Regions from separate parts of the Streptosporangium sp. NPDC023963 genome, predicted to be linked through region 1. Evidence: riboswitches for the same ligand, from Rfam matches in the RefSeq annotation. Region 1 holds a riboswitch; each other region holds the start of a gene.
What was found. Region 1 has a riboswitch for cobalamin ahead of cobN (cobaltochelatase subunit CobN). Riboswitches for the same ligand answer to the same signal wherever they lie in the genome.
Positions count from the first base shown of each region.

Region 2: another riboswitch for cobalamin. It lies ahead of AB0F88_RS16460 (ribonucleoside-diphosphate reductase subunit alpha); the one in region 1 lies ahead of cobN (cobaltochelatase subunit CobN).
Region 3: another riboswitch for cobalamin. It lies ahead of AB0F88_RS20760 (CbtB domain-containing protein); the one in region 1 lies ahead of cobN (cobaltochelatase subunit CobN).
Region 4: another riboswitch for cobalamin. It lies ahead of metE (5-methyltetrahydropteroyltriglutamate--homocysteine S-methyltransferase); the one in region 1 lies ahead of cobN (cobaltochelatase subunit CobN).

Region 1 is NZ_JBEZZK010000017.1:194,543-198,389, forward strand. It holds gene AB0F88_RS36150 (precorrin-3B synthase) at 1-1,196, opposite strand, end outside; cobalamin riboswitch at 1,245-1,393, shown strand; gene cobN (cobaltochelatase subunit CobN) at 1,666-3,847, shown strand, end outside.
Region 2 is NZ_JBEZZK010000004.1:445,473-449,319, reverse strand. It holds gene AB0F88_RS16465 (tripartite tricarboxylate transporter substrate-binding protein) at 247-1,266, shown strand; cobalamin riboswitch at 1,271-1,472, shown strand; gene AB0F88_RS16460 (ribonucleoside-diphosphate reductase subunit alpha) at 1,588-3,819, shown strand.
Region 3 is NZ_JBEZZK010000006.1:215,141-218,987, forward strand. It holds gene AB0F88_RS20750 (acyltransferase) at 1-298, shown strand, start outside; gene dop (depupylase/deamidase Dop) at 386-1,903, shown strand; cobalamin riboswitch at 2,015-2,144, shown strand; gene AB0F88_RS20760 (CbtB domain-containing protein) at 2,179-2,373, shown strand; gene AB0F88_RS20765 (CbtA family protein) at 2,381-3,121, shown strand; gene AB0F88_RS20770 (histidine phosphatase family protein) at 3,118-3,681, shown strand; gene AB0F88_RS20775 (magnesium chelatase subunit D family protein) at 3,738-3,847, shown strand, end outside.
Region 4 is NZ_JBEZZK010000011.1:71,445-75,291, reverse strand. It holds gene metE (5-methyltetrahydropteroyltriglutamate--homocysteine S-methyltransferase) at 1-1,263, opposite strand, end outside; cobalamin riboswitch at 1,373-1,585, opposite strand; gene cutA (divalent-cation tolerance protein CutA) at 1,836-2,153, shown strand; gene AB0F88_RS28760 (hypothetical protein) at 2,593-3,408, opposite strand; gene AB0F88_RS28755 (hypothetical protein) at 3,627-3,847, shown strand, end outside.

The sequences.
Region 1 (3,847 bases):
CACGGCGAGGCGGGGTCGACGACCAGCCCGGCGGCCTCCAGGCGGGCGGCCGTGCCCGCGACCTCGGCGCGGTCCAGGCCGGGCAGGACCACGCCACGCCATGGCGTGAGCCGGATCTCCCCGCCCGAGGCGGCGTCCGCGAGCAGCAGCGCCAGCGCGGAGGTCAGCCGCCCCAGCGGGACCGCCACCCCGAGCGCGACCCGCGCGCCCCCGTCCCCGGTGCCGTTCCCGACGCCGTCCCGGGTGCCGCTCGCGGGACCCGTCTCTCCTCCGGCACCGGTTTCGCTCCTCGTCCCGTCCGTGCTCCCGATGACGCCGACCGGCCCGAGGGACACGACCCGCGGTCTCACCGGGGTGAAGGGCGTCGTACCGGGAACCCCGAGGGCGGTCCGCACGCGGGCGGCGATCAGGGCGGGGCCGCCGGGGAGTTCGGCGATCCGCCAGGCGGTGACGTCCCGGGTGGCCAGCTCGTCGAGGAACGCCTCGGCGGCGGCGAGCAGGGCGGTCACGGCTCCGGCCGGCGGGACGCGCAGGCCGGTGTCGGTCCCGGCGAGGATCAGCGCGGCCTCGTCCGGCCCCGTGAGCAGGACCCCGGCGTCCGCGCCCAGGCCGGCCACGTCCCCCCGGCCGTCGTCGAGGGCGAACATGAATCGCCCCGGCAGGGCGGCGAGGGCGGGGCGGGCGCACAGCCGCCGGTCCAGCTCGCCGATCAGCGGTGTGACGTCGGCGATCCCGCCGCCGTCCGGATGGCCCGGACCGTTCGTGCTGTCCGGAGCATCCGGTCCGCCCGGTCCGCCCGGTTCGCTCGACCCGGTCGGTCCGCTCGGCCCGGCCGGTCCGTCCAGTCCGGTCAGCGGGGAGGCGAGGATGTTGCGGATCCGCTCGTGCGTCGCCGAGGGCAGCAGGCCCGCCCGCGCCATCCGCGCGGCGAACCCGTTCCCCGTGCCGTCCCCCGTACCGCTGTCCGGATCCTCCGGGCCGAGGCCGCGCACCTGGACGTTCGCGCGGGAGGTCAGCTCGATGACGCCGCTGCCGTACTCAGCTGCGGCCTCGGCGAGTTCGCGCAGCTGGAAGGGGGTGAGACGGCCTCCGGGAACGCGGACGCGGGCCAGGCCGCCGTCCGCGGCGGCATGGACCTGAAGCGCCCCGGGACACGCGTCGAGTCGCGATCGTCCGGAAAAGTCGGCAATGGACACTCGAAGGATGTTAACGCCAGTTTCTTGCAACGAACCGGACTGCCGTAGTGTCATCGTTGGCGACGGCAAAGGGAGGAAGCCGGTGTGAATCCGGCGCGGTCCCGCCACTGTAACCGGGGAGCGAACCCCACCCGGGCCACTGTCCGACGACGGGCGGGAAGGCCGGGGTGAGCACCGATCCGGGAGCCAGGAGACTCCAGCCGTCGCGGCCGACGACGACCCGGGGCGAGGACCCCGAGGGAGGAAGCTCCGTGCGCTCTTCGCCGTTCCCCCGCGACACCGTGGCATCTCCGTTCCTCCGTGATGCCGCGCGTTCTTCGCTGTTCCCCAGCAGCACGGCGGCATCACCGCCGCCCCGCCACGCCGCGCGCTTTTCCCCGTTCCCCCGCCACGCCGTGGCATCCCCGTTCCCCCGCCACGCCGTGGCATCCCCGGGCCGTACCGCCCTGCCTGTCCTGGAGTGTGGCGCGTGATCCTCCTGCTCTCGACCTCCGACACCGACCTGCTGAGCGCTCGCGCGAGCGGCGCCGGCTACCGGCTCGGCAACCCCGCCAGGCTCACCGCCGCCGACCTCCCGCCGCTGCTGGAGGGCGCAGACCTGGTCGTGGTACGCCTGCTGGGCGGGCGCCGCGCCTGGGAGGAGGGACTGGACGCCCTGCTCGCCGGCCCCCGGCCCGTCGTCGTGCTCGGTGGCGAGCAGGCGCCCGACGCCGAGCTGATGGAGCTGTCCACGGTGCCCGGCGGGGTCTGCGCCGAGGCGCACGCCTACCTCGCCCACGGCGGCCCGGCCAACCTGACCGAGCTGCACCGTTTCCTGTCCGACACGCTGCTGCTCACCGGCCACGGTTTCGCCGCGCCCGAGCCCACCCCCACCTGGGGAACGCTGGAGCGCGAGGCGCGCGACCAGGACGGTCCCGTCGTCGGCGTGCTCTACTACCGGGCCCACCACGTGGCCGGCAACACCGCCTTCGTCGAGGCGCTGTGCTCGGCGGTCGAGGACGCGGGGGCGCGGGCGCTGCCGGTGTACTGCGCCTCCCTGCGCACCGCCGAGCCCGGCCTGGTGGAGGTCCTGCGCACGGTGGACGCCCTGGTGGTGACCGTGCTCGCCGCGGGCGGCACCCGTCCGGCGACGGCGTCGGCGGGCGGGGACGACGAGGCCTGGGACGTCGGCGCGCTCGCCGAGCTGGACGTGCCGATCCTGCAGGGCCTGTGCCTGACGAGCAGCCGGGCCTCCTGGGAGGAGAACGACGACGGCCTGTCCCCGCTGGACGCCGCCACCCAGGTCGCGATCCCCGAGTTCGACGGGCGGATCATCACGGTGCCGTTCTCCTTCAAGGAGATCGACGAGGACGGGCTCACCGTCTACGTGGCCGACCCCGAGCGGGCCTCGCGGGTGGCGGGCATCGCGGTGCGCCACGCCGCGCTGCGGCACATCCCGCCCGCCGAGCGGCGGCTGGTGCTGATGCTGTCGGCCTACCCCACCAAGCACGCCCGCATCGGCAACGCCGTCGGCCTGGACACCCCGGCCAGCCTGGTGCGGCTGCTGGCCGCGCTGCGTGAGCGCGGGTACGACATCGGCGCCGAGGACGAGCTGCCCGGGGTGACCGGGCAGGACGGCGACGCGCTCATCCACGCGCTGATCGCCGCGGGCGGGCAGGACCAGGACTGGCTCACCGAGGAGCAGCTCGCCGGGAACCCGGTGCGCATCGCGGCGAGCCGGTACGCCGAGTGGTACGCCACCCTCCCGGCGGACCTGCGCGCCCGGATGGAGGAACACTGGGGCCCGGCGCCCGGCGAGCTGTTCGTGGACAGGTCGCGCGACCCGGAGGGCGAGATCGTGCTGGCCGCGCTGCGCTCGGGCAACGTGGTGGTGATGGTGCAGCCGCCGCGCGGCTTCGGCGAGAACCCCATCGCGATCTACCACGACCCCGACCTGCCGCCCAGCCACCACTACCTGGCCGCCTACCGCTGGCTGGCCGACGGCTTCGGCGCGCACGCCGTGGTCCACGTGGGCAAGCACGGCAACCTGGAGTGGCTGCCCGGCAAGTCGGCGGGCCTGTCGGCCTCCTGCGGCCCGGACGCCGCGCTCGGCGACCTGCCGCTCATCTACCCGTTCCTCGTCAACGACCCCGGCGAGGGCACCCAGGCCAAGCGCCGCGCGCACGCCACCCTGGTCGACCACCTCGTCCCGCCGATGGCCCGCGCCGACAGCTACGGGGACATGGCCAGGCTGGAGCAGCTCCTCGACGAGCACGCCTCCATCGCGGCGATGGACCCGGCCAAGCTGCCCGCGATCCGCGCCCAGATCTGGACGCTGATCCAGGCCGCCAGGCTCGACCACGACCTCGGCGTCGCCGACCGCCCGCACGACGCCGAGTTCGACGACTTCCTGCTGCACATCGACGGCTGGCTGTGCGAGGTCAAGGACGTCCAGATCCGCGACGGCCTGCACGTGCTGGGAGTCGCTCCCGAGGGGCGGCCGCGCGTCGACCTGGTGCTAGCCATGCTCCGCGCCCGGCAGATGTGGGCGGGCAGCGAGGCGCTCGTCGGGCTGCGCGAGGCCCTCGGCCTGGCCGAGGACGGCAGCGCCGGGCGGATCGGCGTCGACGAGGCCGAGACCCTGGCCCGAGCCCTGGTCGAGGCCATGGAGC
Region 2 (3,847 bases), on a different contig from region 1:
AACCCCGGCCCCTTCCGTCCCTGCCTTCGCGCCCCCGTCCCCGGCCTGCCGGGGACGGGGGCGTTCCCCGGAGCCCTCCGCGAGACGATCGTCTCCGGTATCCGGATTCACGGTGTCTTTTCCGTCTTTTCCGGTGGTCCGTGTCCGAATGTGGATCACCGGAAGTTCCGGCATACCCCACTTCATCACAGAAAGTGAGGGGAAAGTAACCTATGGTATAGGGGGTTCTTGGGGGAAGGGGCGCTTATGCGCCGTAGGGGGTTTTTCGCACTGGCGGCGGGAGCCGCGGTCGCCGCGGGGTGCGGCGCGGACGGCGGCGCCGACCCGGGGGTGAGGCGCCTGTTCCTTCTCGAGCCGACCGCCGACGGTCACGGCTGGGACGGGATCGCGGGCAGGCTGGCGACCGTCCTGGTCCAGTCGGGACTGGCGCGCACCGCGATGGCCGTCGAGCGGGCGGGGGCCCTGGGCTCCGCGCCGCGCGACGCGTTCGGCGCCTTCCGCGGACCCTTCGCGCGCGAGGGCAGGCTGCTCGTCACCGCGATGCCGATGGTGGCCGCCGCGGAGATCGCCAACACCGCGGCCGTGGTGAACGCCGCCACTCCCGTCGCCCGCCTGGTCGGCGACTGGGCGGTCCTGGTGGTCCCCTCCGGCTCCCGCCTGCGTACCTTCGAGGACTTCGTCGCGCGGCTGCGGCACGACCCGGCGGGGCTGACGGTCGGAGGCCGGTCGGAGGGCGGCTCCGACCACGTGCTCTACGGCATGATCGGCAAGTGCCTGGGGGTGGACACCCGGCTGCTGGAGTACGCCGGATTCCTCGCCCCCGAGGACGCCGCCGAGGCGCTCCACGTCGGCCGGGTGGCGGCCCTGCTGGGGTCGGCGCGCGCCCTGCGGCCCGAGATCGCCGCGGGCCGCCTGCGGCCCCTGGTGGTCTCCTCCGGCGGCCGGATCGACGGGATCGACGCGCCGACGCTCCTGGAGGTCGACGTCCGCCTGGAGTACAGCGACTGGTGCGGCCTGCTGGGCCCCAAGGGCATGAGCCCGGGGGACCGGGACGCCGCTGTCGCCCTGTGTGACAGGATCGACGCCGCGCCGCGCTGGCGTGCCCTGTGCGCGTCCCGCGGCTGGAGCCGGGTCTACCTCAGCGGCGACGAGTTCCGCCAGTGGCTCTCCACCGAGACGGGCCGCACTCGCGGCGTGCTTCACGAGCTCGGACTGTTGAAGTCCTCCGACACAACTTGTTGGGGTAGTTGCGTCCGCCGCCCCTAGATGTAGGATCCTGCTCGTTGCTGGTTCGCCCCGCGAGGGGCGAGGCAAGAGGGAACCCGGTGAGATTCCGGGACTGCCCCGCAGCGGTGAACGGGAACGAAAGCCGTCATTGAGCACTGGGTGAGCCATGCCTGGGAAGCGACGGCCGGTAGGCATGTGCGATGCGCCCGTGAGTCCGAAGACCTGCCGGTGACGTGAATGTCCAGGGCCTCGTGGGAGGGCCCGCGGAACGAGGCGATCCGGCGTGCCCGGGATCGCTCGCGGACGCGTGCCCATCCGGCGGAGCCGTACGGGGAAGTCCGATCGAGCGAGGGGCACTACGTGACACAGGCATTGGCGGAGACCGCGGCGGGTACCACGGCGGGGACCGCGACGGACGACCGCAGGCTCGCCATCGACGAGGCGGCCGCCCGGGTGATCACCGATCCCGAGAACTCCAGGATCGCCGCCGCGATGCTGGCCGAGCTGATCGCCGACGAGGCCGCCGAGCACGGCGTGCGCGACTTCTCCGAGTCCATCGCCGCGACCCACGAGGCGGGGCTGATCCAGGACGGGCTCGCGGAGTTCGTGGCCGCCCACGCCGGGGTGCTGGACGCGCTGGCCGACCCTGGGGCCGACGCCAGGTTCGAGTACTTCGGGCTGCGTACCGTCTACGACCGCTACCTGCTGCGCCACCCGAGGACCCGCAAGGTCCTGGAGCGCCCGCAGCACTTCTTCCTGCGGGTGGCCTGCGGCCTGTCCGAGACCGTCGAGGAGGCCGCCGAGCTGTACGCGCTCATGGCCACCCTGTCCTACCTGCCCAGCTCGCCCACGCTGTTCAACTCCGGCTCCCGCAGGCCCCAGCTCTCCTCGTGCTTCCTGCTCGACTCGCCCCGCGACGAGCTGGAGTCCATCTACGAGCGCTACGGGCAGGTCGCTCGGCTGTCGAAGTACGCGGGGGGCATCGGCATCGCCTGGACCAGGGTCCGCTCGCGGGGCTCGCTGATCCGCGGCACCAACGGCCACTCCAACGGCATCGTGCCCTGGCTGCGCACGCTCGACTCCAGCGTGGCCGCGGTCAACCAGGGCGGCCGGCGCAAGGGCGCGGCCTGCGTCTACCTGGAGCCCTGGCACGCCGACGTCGAGGAGTTCCTGGAACTGCGCGACAACACCGGTGAGGAGGCCCGCCGCACGCACAACCTGAACCTGGCCAACTGGATCCCCGACGAGTTCATGCGCCGGGTCGAGGCCGACGGCGTCTGGTCGCTGTTCGACCCCAAGGAGGTCCCGCACCTCACCGACCTGTACGGCACCGCGTTCGACGACGCCTACCGGGCCGCCGAGGCCGAGGGCCGCTTCACCCGGCAGATCCCCGCCCGCACCCTGTACGGGCGGATGATGCGCACGCTCGCCCAGACCGGCAACGGCTGGATGACCTTCAAGGACGCGGCCAACCGGACCTCCAACCAGACGGCCAGGCCGGAAAACGTCATCCACCTGTCGAACCTCTGCACCGAGATCCTCGAGGTCACCGGCGACGCGGAGACCGCCGTCTGCAACCTCGGCTCGATCAACCTCGCCGCCCACCTGTCGGCGGACGCCGGGGAGGCCGTCGACTGGGCGCGGCTGCGCGCGACCGTCCGTACCGCCGTGCGGTTCCTCGACCGCACCATCGACCTGGGCTTCTACCCGACCCCCGAGGCGGAGGCGGCCAACCGGAAGTGGCGCCCGATCGGGCTGGGCGTGATGGGCCTGGCCGACGTGCTGTTCACGTTGCGGCTGCCGTTCGACTCGCCGCGCGCCCTGGAGCTGTCCACCAGGATCTCCGAGGAGATCGCGCTCGCCGCCTACCGGACCTCCTCCGACCTGGCCGTGGAGCGGGGCCGCCACCCCTCGTACGAGGAGACCAGGGCCGCCGCCGGGGTGCTGCACCCCGACCACTACGGGGCGGCGGGGTCCGCGGAGTGGGCCGAGCTCAGGGAGCGGATCGCCGGGACCGGCCTGCGCAACTCGCTGATGATCGCGATCGCGCCGACGGCCACGATCGCCTCCATCGCGGGCTGCTACGAGTGCATCGAGCCGCAGGTCTCCAACGTCTTCAAGCGCGAGACCCTCTCGGGGGAGTTCCTCCAGGTCAACCGTTATCTCGTCCGCGACCTGCAGGCCCGCGGCCTGTGGACCCCGCTGATCCGCGACGCGATCAAGCGCGCCGACGGCTCCGTCCAGGACATCCCGGAGATCCCCGCCGACCTGAAGGCGCTCTACCGGACCGCCTGGGAGCTGCCGCAGAAGGCGCTGATCGACCTGGCCGCCGCGCGCACCCCCTACATCGACCAGTCGCAGTCGCTGAACCTCTTCATGGCCACGCCGACCATCGGCAAGCTCTCCTCGATGTACGCCTACGCGTGGAAGTCGGGCCTCAAGACCACCTACTACCTGCGCTCGCGCCCGGCCACCCGGATCGCGCAGGCCACCGTGGCGGCGCCGGTCGCGCAGGCCGTCCTCGACACGGCCTCCCAACTGGCGATCGCCTGCTCCCTGGAGAACCCCGAGTACTGCGACGCCTGCCAGTAGCCGTCCCTGAAAGCTCCGCGAAAGGCAT
Region 3 (3,847 bases), on a different contig from region 1:
CTGGCGCGGCCTGGTCGTCCTGGGCGCGCTCACCTACCCGCTCTACCTGTTCCACACCCCGGCCGCGGTCCTGATCGTTCCCGCCCTGCGGGACACGCTGCCGCCCCCGCTGACCGCGCTGGTCACCGTGCTGGCCGCGATGGCGTTCTCCTACCTGGTGTACCGGTTGGCCGAGCGTCCGCTTCAGGAGTTCGTCAAGTCCAGGAGGCGGAGAAGGGCCGCATCCCCGTCCCCGTCACAGCTCCCCGCGCTCTCCTCGATCCCCCTCGCAACGGGCGAAAAGGCTTCGGTGCCATAACTGTCCGACCACCGGGCATAGTGAAGGGTCTAGGGTCGGGAATAGATACCACGGAGAGAATCAGTCCCTGACGAACAGAGGGTGCGCATGACGGTACGGCGGGTGATGGGCATCGAGACCGAGTACGGCATCTCCGTGCCCGGACAGCCGGGGGCCAACGCGATGGTGACCTCCTCTCAGGTCGTGAACGCCTATCTGGCGGCCTCGGCCGCGAGGGCTCGGCGCGCGCGATGGGACTTCGAGGAGGAGAACCCGCTGCGGGACGCACGGGGGTTCGACCTCGCGCGGGAAGTGGCCGACCAGAGCCAGCTGACCGACGAGGACCTCGGCCTGGCGAATGTGATCCTCACGAACGGGGCCCGGCTGTACGTCGACCACGCCCACCCCGAATACTCCACGCCCGAGTGCACCAATCCCCGGGCGGCGGTGATCTGGGACAAGGCTGGCGAGCGGGTGATGCACGACGCGGCGGTCCGCGCCTCGGCGATGCCGGCCAACGCCCCGATCCAGCTCTACAAGAACAACACCGACAACAAGGGCGCCTCCTACGGCTGTCACGAGAACTACCTCATGCGCCGGGCCACCTCGTTCGCCGACATCGTCAGGCACCTGACGCCGTTCTTCGTTTCCCGGCAGGTCGTCACCGGCGCGGGCAAGGTCGGCATCGGCCAGGACTCCCGGGGCGAGGGTTTCCAGATCAGCCAGCGGGCCGACTTCTTCGAGGTCGAGGTGGGCCTGGAGACGACGCTCAAGCGGCCGATCATCAACACCCGGGACGAGCCGCACGCCGACCCGGAGAAATACCGCCGCCTGCACGTCATCATCGGCGACGCCAACATGTCGGAGATCTCGACCTACCTGAAGCTGGGGTCGACCGCGCTCGTCCTGGCCATGATCGAGGACAACTACTTCACCCGCGACCTGGCCGTGGACAACCCCGTCCAGGCCCTGCGCGCGGTCTCGCACGACCCCACGCTCAAGTACGAGATCTCCATGCGCGACGGTCGCAAGCTGACGGCGGTGCAGCTGCAGATGGAGTATCTGGAGCTCGCCCGCAAGTACGCCGAGGAGCGCAGCGCCAACGGCCTGGACGAGCCCACCAAGGACATCCTCGAGCGCTGGGAGTCGGTCCTCACCCGCCTGGCGGAGGACCCGATGCAGCTGTCCGGGGAGCTCGACTGGGTGGCCAAGCTGGAGCTCCTGGAGGGCTACCGCACCCGTGACGGCCTGCCCTGGTCGCACCCGCGCCTGCAGCTCGTCGACCTCCAGTACTCCGACATCCGTCCCGACCGGGGGCTCTACAACCGGCTGGTCGCCCGGGGCCGCATGCAGCGGCTGGTCACCGAGGAAGAGGTCCAGCGGGCCATCGAGGTGCCGCCCAACGACACCCGAGCCTACTTCCGCGGCCGCTGCCTGAGCCAGTACAGCGAGTCGGTGGCCGCGGCCTCCTGGGACTCGGTCATCTTCGACATCCCCGGCCGCGAGTCGCTGCAGCGCGTCCCCACCCTTGAGCCGCTGCGCGGCACCAAGGCACACGTGGGCGAGCTGTTCGACCGCTGCCGTACCGCCGCGGAGCTGGTGACGGCGCTGACCGGCGAGCAGTGACTCCCGCGAGGGGGGAGGCGGTCCGGCCGGGCCACCTCCCCCCTCGTCATGCCCGGACCCCGTGAGGGCCGGAGCCCGTCAAACCGGACACCCGGATTGACGGGGGACAGAGAACCGGGATACGTTCCGGGTGTTTTGTGGCGGTGCGAGGGAAATCCGGTGAAACTCCGGTGCGGTCGCGCCACTGTAACCGGCTCCCAGGAGCCGGAAGCCAGGTCACACTCGGCCGCCACCGACCTACGAAAAGGGACGCGTCAATCCCGGAGGAGGTAGCCGTGAGCCAGATCTCGGCACCGCACACCCAGCCCATCCCATGGCCCTCGCTCACCCGCTGGCTGCTCGCCGTACCGGTGCTGCTGCTCCTCGCCTACCTGGTCACCTTCGACCAGGGAGCGATCTCACAGGCGGGGAACTACCTGCACGAACTCATGCACGACGGGCGTCACCTGCTCGGCGTGCCGTGCCACTGAGCCACAGGTGATCACCAAACTCATCGTCCGGGGCCTCGTCGTCGGACTGCTCGCAGGGCTGCTCGCGGCCGTCTTCGCCTACACCGTCGGCGAACCTCGCATCGACCAGGCCATCGCGCTGGAGGAGGCGGCCGCGGCCGCCGCCCCGGCCGGGTCACACGACGACACCGGGACCGCCGCCCACTCCCACGACGAGGAGGAGGCGCTGGTCAGCAGGGACGGGCAGCGCTTCGGGCTCTTCCTCGCCCTCGGCCTGTACGGCCTGGCGGTCGGGGGCCTGTTCTCCCTCGTCTACGCGGCCGTACGCGGCCGGGCGGGCCCCCGTTCGGAGCCGGTGCTCGCGGTCACCCTCGCCGCCGCGGCGTTCACCGCCGTCGTCCTCATCCCTTTCGTGAAATATCCCGCCAACCCACCGGCCGTCGGTGATCCGGAGACCATCAACCAGCGCACCGTGCTCTACCTGGTCGCGGTGGTCATCGGGATCCTCGCGGTCGCCGCCGCCGTCGCCGCCTACCGCTACGCCTCGCGGAGCGAACCGTGGGTGCGCTGGCTGTCGGCGGGCGCCACCTTCCTGGTCCCCGTCGTCGCGGCCTGGATCCTCCTGCCGGAGATCTCGGAGGTGCCCCGGGGCTTCCCCGCCGACCTCCTGTGGGACTTCCGGGTCGCCTCCATGGGGACCCAGGTGGTCTTCTGGGCCGGCGTCGGCGCGCTGTTCGCCTTCGCCGCCCGCGGGCGCGGCCCGGTGTGACGACCCCCTCGGGGGTCACCCGCCTGCTCCTGGTCTGCCACGCCTCCACCTCGGCGACGGTACGGGCCGCGTTCCCGGGTGACGAACCACTCGACGAACCCGGCCTGCGCCGGGCCGAGGGGATGGCGCGGGACCTCGGCCCGGGTCCCGCGGCCTGCCCCGCCGAGCTGCGCTGCGTCCAGACGGCGGCGGCGCTCGGCCTGCGGGCCGAGCACGACCCGCTGCTGGCCGACTGCGACTACGGCCGCTGGAGCGGGATGACGCTCGGCGAGGTCGAGGCCGCGGAACCCGAGGCGCTCGCCTCCTGGCTCGGCGACCCCGGCGCGGCGCCGCACGGCGGGGAGCCGGTCACCGCGCTCCTGGCCAGGGTGTCCGGCTGGCTCGCCGTCCGCGCCCCCGGCAGGGCCGTCGCGGTCACCCACCCGGCGGTCATCCGCGCCGCGGTCGTCCACGCCCTCGGCGCCCCCGCCCAGGCCTTCTGGCGCGTCGACGTCGCGCCGCTGGCCCGCGTGACGCTCACCGGGCGCGGCGGGCGCTGGCGGCTCAGCTACTTCCCGTGACGGTTCGAGCGCCCGGCGACCCTTTGATTCGACGAGACGGACAGGAGATCCCGAAGGTGCGTGACTCCCGCTATCCCTTCACCGCGATCGTGGGGCTGGAGGACCTGAAACTCGCGCTGATCCTCAACGCGGTCTCCCCCCGCGTCGGGGGAGTGCTGGTCAGGGG
Region 4 (3,847 bases), on a different contig from region 1:
CGGGAAGGAGCCGATGGTGGTGGTGGCCAACGGCGGCAGGCCCAGGTCGGCGTTCTGCACGGCGAGCCGCTCGGCGTGCGGGGCGCGAGGGCGGCCCTCGCCCAGGGCGTCCAGCCTGGCTCGCACCCGAGGGTTGAGGAACCGCTCGACGGTCCTCTCCCCCGCGACGACCTCCTCGCCGTTCAGCGCCCGGCCGATCCGTACGACCTCGTCGACCTTCTGCCGGGCGAAGGCCAGCCGCTCGCGCAGCCGCGGGTCCAGCGAGGTCTCGGCGTCCAGGTCGAGCGGGACGTGCAGCAGCGAGCAGGAGGTGCTCACCACCAGCCGGTCGCTCAGGCCGAGCAGTGCGGCACAGGTCGCCAGCGCCTTCGCGATGTCGGTACGCCAGACGTTGCGGCCGTCGACGACCCCGGCGACGAGGGTCTTGCCGGGCAGCCCACCGGCGGCGGCCAGCGCCTCCAGGTTGCCGGGCGCCGAGACGAAGTCCAGGCCGACGGCCTCGACCCGGCTGCGGGCCAGGATCTCCAGCGCGGGCCCGATCTCGCCGAAGTAGGTGGCCACCAGCAGCCGGGGGCGGCTGCTGAGCTCCCCCAGCCGCGCGTAGGCCCGGCGCAGCGCGGCCAGCTCCTCGTCCGTACGGTCGGCGGCCAGCACCGGCTCGTCCAGCTGCACCTCGGCCACCCCCGCCGCGGCCATCCGCTCCAGCAGCTCGGCGTAGGTCTCCAGCAGGCCGTCCAGCAGCCGCAGCGGCGCGAAGCCGGGCTCGGTGGACTTGGCCAGCAGCAGGAACGACAGCGGCCCGACCAGCACCGGCCGGGTCTCGACGCCCAGCCGCCGCGCCTCGGCGTGCTCGGCCAGCGGCTTGCTCCAGTCGAGCCGGAACCGGGTCTCGGGGCCCACTTCCGGAACCAGGTAGTGGTAGTTGGTGTCGAACCACTTGGTCATCTCCAGCGGCGCCATCCCCTCGGCACCCCGGGCCATCGCGAAGTACGGATCCGCCGCCCCGGAAAACCGCTCGGGCACCGCCCCCACCATGACGGTGGTGTCCAGCACGTGGTCATACAGCGAGAAGGTGTTGGACGGCACCACATCCAGCCCCGCCCCCGACAGCTCCCGCCACACCCCCTGCCGCAACCCCGCGGCCGTCTCCTGCAAGCCGGCGGCGTCGATGCGCCCGGCCCAGTAATCCTCCGTCGCCCTCTTCACCTCGCGACGGCCCCCGATACGGGGGTAACCCAAAACGGTCGTGGTGACCTTGCTCATGGCGTCCTTCCCTCGGCTCATGCCATGCCGACCCACGGCCACACGGAAGGAACACACGGGAAAGACACATCCCAGGCCCTCCCACGAGGCCACGGATCACCGCGCACCGGACGGCGCACAGGCGGCTGGCAGGTCTTCGGACTCGCGGGCATCACACTCAACTCCTACTGACCGTCGCTTCCCAGATGACACGCACCCAGTGCCGATGACGGCGTTCGTTCCCACTCACCGCTGCGGGGCAGTCCCGGAATCACACCGGGTTCCCTCTTACGACTCCCGACACCACAACGGCCCCGGGAGAACCAACCGCACAACGAGCATAACCCGCCCCTGCCGAAGAACCCGCGCTCCCCCTGTCCGAGGGACGCCACACCGGAAGCAGTCACCGACACGACGACCTCTTCTGGGCCGAGCTGACTTGGCAACGCATCGCCACTGCCCGCGAGATCGTCAGAGAACGGGCTCATCGTGAAATGGAGTGCTTCGTGCTTCATAAGGACGCGCTCCGGCCACCCGGAAGCCGCCTTCACTCTTCCGTACCGGATCCGGGGAAGTGATCTAGGCTTGGCCGCATGACCGACTACCTTCAGGTTTCGACCACAGTGGACAGTCGCGATGCGGCGATGAATCTTCTCAGATCTGCCGTTCGTGCGAAATTGGCAGCGTCAGGCCAAGTCTTCGGGCCTGCCCAGTCTGTTTTCTGGCATGAGGGAAAAATGGGCGAAGGGGAAGAGTGGCAGATCTTCCTGAGGACGACTGTGGAGCGCTACCCGGACTTGGAGGCACATTTGATATCCGAGCACCCGTGGAACAACCCTGAAGTGACCTTCACATCGATTGACGGTGGGTCGGCTCCGTACTTGGAATGGCTGAGCAAGACGACGGCGTAGCCATGCGGTCGAAAAGTTCGGCAACGGATGGCAGCGATCTGTGATCCTCAAGACGCTCAAGAACGGCGCTGACGCGCTGGCGCGGACGAATCGACGCGACATCCATAGAGAGGCTCAGCGACTGACTCAGGGCGGCGGATGCGCGTTCGATCTCCCCTGCGTCTAGATACGCTTCCGAAAGCCAAGTCGTATAGAGGGACTTGTCTCGGGCGTGGGTGTCTTCGTACTTCGAGAGAGCATCTTCAAGAACGGCGATGGCCTTAACGGGTTGATTCAGCGCGACCCAGCACCGCCCCGTCATGATCTGAAGTTCGAGCCGGTCAACCCAGAGTGCCCAAGCTGGGTTCGGCTCACCACTGCTCTCCTCAAGGGCCCTACCGGCTTCTTCAAGACCTCTTTCGACCTCAACCTGGTATCTCTGCCCTTCAGACGCGTACGCTCATGCCGCCCGCTCCAGCAGGAGTGCCCTGACCGCAGGGGGAGTCCCTCGCTCCGCCACCCGGTACGAAGCATCCGCTTCCTGAATCCCCGGAGAGCCGTAACTTACTTTCTGATAAGCCAGGAACGCCAGCGAGTTGGCAAGAAGAGCGGTGTCTCCGGCGTCGGTGGCGGCCGACAGGCTTTTCTTGAAAAGCTGCCTCGCCCTCTTGGCCCATCCCGCGTCGAAGGCAGCCCATCCCGCCTGCTGTGCTTGCTCGCTGACCACGCTTAGAAGCGCTCTTCCCGTCTTCTGCGTATAACTGGCCTCGTTGACGAGTGTACTCGTTCTCTCAAGCTCGGCAGCATAGAGAGGATAGGTTTCGGCGCCGCCTAGATAGTCGTCGATTCGACGTAGCCGCGCAATGCGCTTGCGAAGCGAAACGACAAGCTCATCATTGACGCGTCGCCCCTGAGGAAGACTCTCAAACGGTACTGGAACAGCGGCAATTCCCACAGTCGCCACGGACGCACCGAGAAATTCTCTGCGTAGCACATCATCCTCCAGCTCGGTGCGTGACGTGCTTTCCGCGCTGAACAGTTCATTCTCTTCCAGGTCAAAAGCTCGGCAGTAAAGCAGCCGGTATGGATCCCTCGGCTTATGCCTGCCCGCTTCCCAGTCTTTGATCATGCGGGTGACGGAATCCCGTCCCGGCATACGGCTACGCGTACGTTCGTCGGCCAGATCGGTCAACGCTCGGGCCATTTCCCGCTGAGTCCACAGCCGGTTGCGCCGTTCGGCGCGTAGCCGTCGCGCCCAAGCTGGAACGTCGCGCATCGCGTTACCTCTGGAGATAGGGATCTGCGTCTCTCCCCCAATCTCCCCTATTCCCCTTCCGGCGAGCCTGTTACTCCTCTTCTCTCCCCTGGTCTCCCCTGTCCCGCCCTATCTCCGCGTGCTGGCGCGGCGGTGTCATGGGAGGACCGTGAAAAAGCGGAACCCGCAGGCGCGGTCACGCCGTACGGGTTCCTTGATCGCACAGAGAGGTGCGACCCATGGACAACTGTAGAGCCGTCCCGCCCGCCGTTGACGAGGCAACAGTGGAGAGCCAAGACAAGGCACTGGCCGTGGTTCAGCGGCTTCTCACCGAGCGGGGAATCCGTGCTCACCGCCATCACACGATCAGCCTGGGGCTGTTCGCCAACAGTGAGGCCGCCTGGCCCGACCAGCCTCCGCTCCGATCGTGGATGGAGCGACACCCGCCGGAGCTGACCGT